One region of the Nitratireductor sp. CH_MIT9313-5 genome, then DNA from elsewhere that is predicted to be linked to it. Evidence: predicted binding sites of a transcription regulator. Region 1 holds the regulator's gene; the other holds the start of a gene.
The links. Region 1 encodes LexA, which represses DNA repair genes until DNA is damaged. Its sites were predicted from a motif close to TGTTCNNNNTGTGTTCNG; they were not measured.
Positions count from the first base shown of each region.

Region 2: WA367_RS08530 (single-stranded DNA-binding protein) is a predicted target of LexA. The motif match lies at 1,268-1,285, and genes of this name have one in related genera.

Region 1 is NZ_JAYMER010000014.1:407,854-410,055, forward strand. Features, by position in the region: gene WA367_RS09460 (molybdopterin molybdotransferase MoeA) at 1-803, shown strand, start outside; gene lexA (transcriptional repressor LexA) at 887-1,609, shown strand; gene WA367_RS09470 (ComEC/Rec2 family competence protein) at 1,639-2,202, opposite strand, start outside.
Region 2 is NZ_JAYMER010000014.1:206,274-208,475, forward strand. Features, by position in the region: gene uvrA (excinuclease ABC subunit UvrA) at 1-659, opposite strand, end outside; gene WA367_RS08530 (single-stranded DNA-binding protein) at 1,411-1,908, shown strand; gene WA367_RS08535 (GyrI-like domain-containing protein) at 1,938-2,202, shown strand, end outside.

The DNA of each region.
Region 1 (2,202 bases):
CAGGCCTCGATTTTCGTGAAGGCGACACCCTGCTTGAACCGGGGCGCAAACTCGATCCCGCAGCTCTGGCACTTGCCGCCTCTGGCGGACATCCGAGCCTATGCGTGCACAGGAAACCGCTTCTGGCGGTACTTGCCACCGGTAACGAGCTTGTCCCTCCCGGCGACGAGATCGGAGAAAATCAGATCATCGCATCCAACACATTCGGCATCGCAGCCATAGCCGAACAGGAAGGTGCTGAAGTGCTTGATCTGGGCATCATACCCGACGACGCAGCGTTGATTTCTGCGGCATTGCAGCAAGCCTCCGGTCAAGGAGCGGATGTTCTGGTCACGCTCGGCGGCGCATCGGTTGGAAAACACGACCTCGTGCGCAGCGCACTGGCTGACGCGGGAATGCAGCTTTCGTTCTGGAAAGTTGCCATGCGCCCGGGCAAGCCATTGATCTCCGGAAGATTGGGCAACCAGCGGGTGCTGGGCCTGCCCGGCAACCCTGTTTCCAGTCTTGTCTGCGCCGAACTCTTTCTGCGACCGCTCCTGGCCCGGCTCTCCGGCGCTATCTTCCGTCCCGATATCCGCCGCGCCAGGCTCGCCACTGCCATGTCGGCCAATGATGAACGTCAGGACTATGTGCGTGCAGTCGCGGTACAAGGCCCTGAGGGGCTTCTAGCAACACCGTTTGCTCACCAGGATTCGTCGCACCTGACGGCTTATGCTGCCGCAAACTGCCTCCTCATCAGGGAACCCCACGCACCCGCCGCGGCCGCCGGCGACAGATGCCGGATCCTGATGCTGCGAGACTGACGCCAAAATTGCCGTTGCGGAACACAACTGGAACAGATACATTATGTTCTGGTTTTGTTTATGACTGATTCCGGGAGTCGGCAATGCTGACACGCAAACAGCACGAGCTGCTGCTCTTCATCCACGAGCGTCTGAAGGAGACGGGCATCCCGCCTTCGTTTGACGAGATGAAGGAGGCGCTCGACCTGGCTTCCAAGTCGGGCATTCATCGTTTGATTACCGCGCTCGAGGAAAGGGGCTTCATCCGCAGGCTTCCCAACCGGGCTCGTGCGCTGGAAGTGTTGCGCCTGCCTGATTCGATCGCACCAGGTCTTGGCGGCACTGCACGCAAGTTTCAGCCAAGCGTGATCGAGGGTAGCCTCGGCAAAACGCCCGAACCTGCCCGTCCCGCCGCTCCCGCGCCTGCACCGGCTGAAGACGGTGGCGCCTACAGCGTCCCGGTCATGGGGCGTATCGCAGCCGGTGTGCCCATCGATGCCATCCAGCACCAGACCCACAGCATCACGGTACCGCCGGATATGCTTTCAGGTGGGGAGCACTACGCTCTGGAAGTAAAAGGCGACTCGATGATCGAGGCTGGGATCTTCGATGGTGATACTGTCATCATCAAACATTCCAGTTCGGCCAATCCCGGTGAGATCGTTGTTGCGCTGGTTGACGATGAGGAAGCCACACTCAAGAGGCTCAGGCGCAAGGGCGCATCCATTGCGCTTGAGGCAGCCAATCCTGCCTATGAGACGCGCATTTTCGGCCCCGACCGCGTGAAGGTTCAAGGCAAGCTGGTCGGTTTGATCCGCCGCTACTGACCTTGTGAGCCCTCGGGTCGCTGCTGAATTCATAGCGCGCCCGCAGGAGGGTTAATCCCTCCGGTAGGGCGGCAGGCCCTTGCAGCGCGAGAATATTGTCGGTGTTCATGCCAGGGCCGATAGGGCCTGGCCACGGCATGTACAAGTCGGGTTATCCTGTCCGGTCTGGTCGACAGATAGATTGCCGCAGCACCATTTTGTGCGAGATCCTTCTTGGTCAGCAGCAACACGTGCCTGCCGCATGGAGAGGAGATTGTGGCATCGTCGACCACGATCACCGCAGCTTTCGAGCAATAGGCTCTAGTGTCTGCCGGGTCCTTCAGATGCACGATTGCTCCACCATGGGGATGCTCCAGCGAGCAGACCGTGTCGGCGCATGAAAAGGCGTTGTCTGGTGTGGCCTGCCCCTCATCCACACCCTGCGGCTTGATCACCTGATCGACATTCAGCGCATGTTTCCAATCACCCATGGTGAAGCCGTTGGGCCGGTCTCTGTTGACCGCCAGTGCCCCGTTTGCCACGCGGACACCGACGAGCCGCGCATCATCGCTCACAAGGACATCTGGAAGGTCGCGCTGGGACCAGACGGCCAG
Region 2 (2,202 bases), 200 kb from region 1:
AGGCGCGTGGCCATGTCCGGTCGCACGACGATGCGGTCGACGACCACGTCGATGTCATGCTTGTACTTCTTGTCGAGCGCAGGCACGTCTGCGATTTCGTAGAATGTGCCGTCCACCTTCACGCGCTGAAAACCGCGTTTCTGAAGGTCCGCCAACTCCTTGCGATATTCGCCTTTCCGGCCGCGCACGATCGGCGCGAGAATATAGAGACGCGTCCCTTCCTCAAGCTCGAGAACGCGGTCCACCATCTGGCTGACGGTCTGGCTTTCGATCGGCAGGCCGGTTGCGGGCGAATAGGGCACACCCACGCGCGCGAAGAGCAGGCGCATATAGTCATAAATCTCGGTGACGGTGCCCACCGTTGATCGCGGATTTTTGGAGGTCGTCTTCTGCTCGATTGAGATAGCAGGCGATAGACCATCGATCTGGTCCACATCGGGCTTCTGCATCATCTCCAGGAACTGTCGTGCATAGGCCGACAGGCTTTCCACGTAACGCCGCTGGCCTTCCGCATAGATCGTGTCGAATGCCAGCGACGACTTGCCGGAGCCCGACAGGCCCGTCATGACGATCAGCTTCTCACGCGGAAGGTCGAGATCGACATTCTTCAGATTGTGCTCGCGTGCGCCGCGGATGGTGATGTGCTTGTTCTCGGGCATGCCCCGTCGCTGCCTTGTAAAATTTCTGCAAGAGTCTGAATTCAGCCTTGCCTCATGTAGGTATGTGTCGCGCAATGTCGATGGCCGCGCGCGCATGGCTGCTATTCTTTTGCGGGTTTACCCTCTTTCAGGCAAGTGAAAAGAACAAACAACGAACAGTCTCCTGACATATTGATCACATTTTTTGCCGACTTCTTGACGCTTCAATTGGAAGGGCGCACTCTGCAATTACAGCCAGTGTTGCCGGACAAGCCCGAAACGGTGACACGGCTGAACAAAGGTAGTGGATCTGGGAGTGAGGCATGACTCCACCTGACTGTTACTAAGGGCTCTGTCACTGAACGGAGCCACACCGCTCTGCCGCATACCGGTGAATGTCGCGACAGCGCCAGCAATGGCGTCTTGCGGAGGCGGTGCATCACAACACATCGCTGGTAGAAATTTGAAGGTGGCGATCGCCGCCAAGCATAGATCCGGCTAGAGGCCGGCATAGGTCAGAAGACCGAAAAAGCCCTGGAAGCCCAAGATGGCTGCAGGGCTTTTTTGTGAGCTGTGGGCAGTTGACAGCCATCGCGGACGGGGCGCTTGCTTAACAGGCGTCGCAACGATAGAACAAATAAAGAACAAAAGATTTGTGGACGAAGGCGCGGCACCCGCGGCAAATTCAACTGCATGTCCACATTTCCATTAAGGTGCTTCGACTGACGAATGCCGCAGGCGCGGCGAGATAGGAATTGAGTGGAGTTAGGCCATGGCAGGCAGTGTCAACAAAGTCATCCTGGTCGGCAATCTGGGTGCCGATCCTGAAATCCGCCGCCTGAATTCCGGTGATCCGGTGGTCAATCTGCGCATCGCGACGTCGGAGACGTGGCGCGATCGTGCGACCGGTGAGCGTCGCGAGCGTACCGAGTGGCACAATGTCGTCATCTTCAACGACAATCTCGCCAAGGTGGCCGAGCAGTATCTGAAAAAGGGCGCCAAAGTTTATCTCGAAGGCCAGTTGCAGACGCGCAAATGGCAGGACCAGCAGGGCCAGGACCGTTACACGACGGAAGTGGTGCTTCAGAAGTTCCGCGGCGAGCTTCAGATGCTCGATACCCGGGGGCAGGGTGGCGACAACCAGATCGGCTATGGCGGCGGTGGCGGCGGCCAGCGATCTGACTTCGGCCAGTCCAGCCCGGCCGAGCCTTCCGGCGGCAGCTCCGGCGGTGGCTACTCCCGCGATCTGGACGACGAGATCCCGTTCTGATCCGATCTTGAAATTTCAGGAGACTGCCGATGAGCTTCGAACTGACTGAGCGCGATGCCCAGACCCTGTTCGGGATCATCTGGCAGGGCTCCTACGAAGAGGCGGGGCGCGGTGAGGTCAAGAAGGTCATCGCGCTCATGGAAGGTCTGCGCAAGCAGGCAGTGACCGCAGCCGCGGAAGAAGGCCAGCCGGACGCGGATACCGGCTTGATCGGCATTTCCTGGAATGATCAACCGGATGGTTTCCGCTATCTCGTCGCACTGCCCGCCGCTTTGGCAAGGTATGTAAGGCATG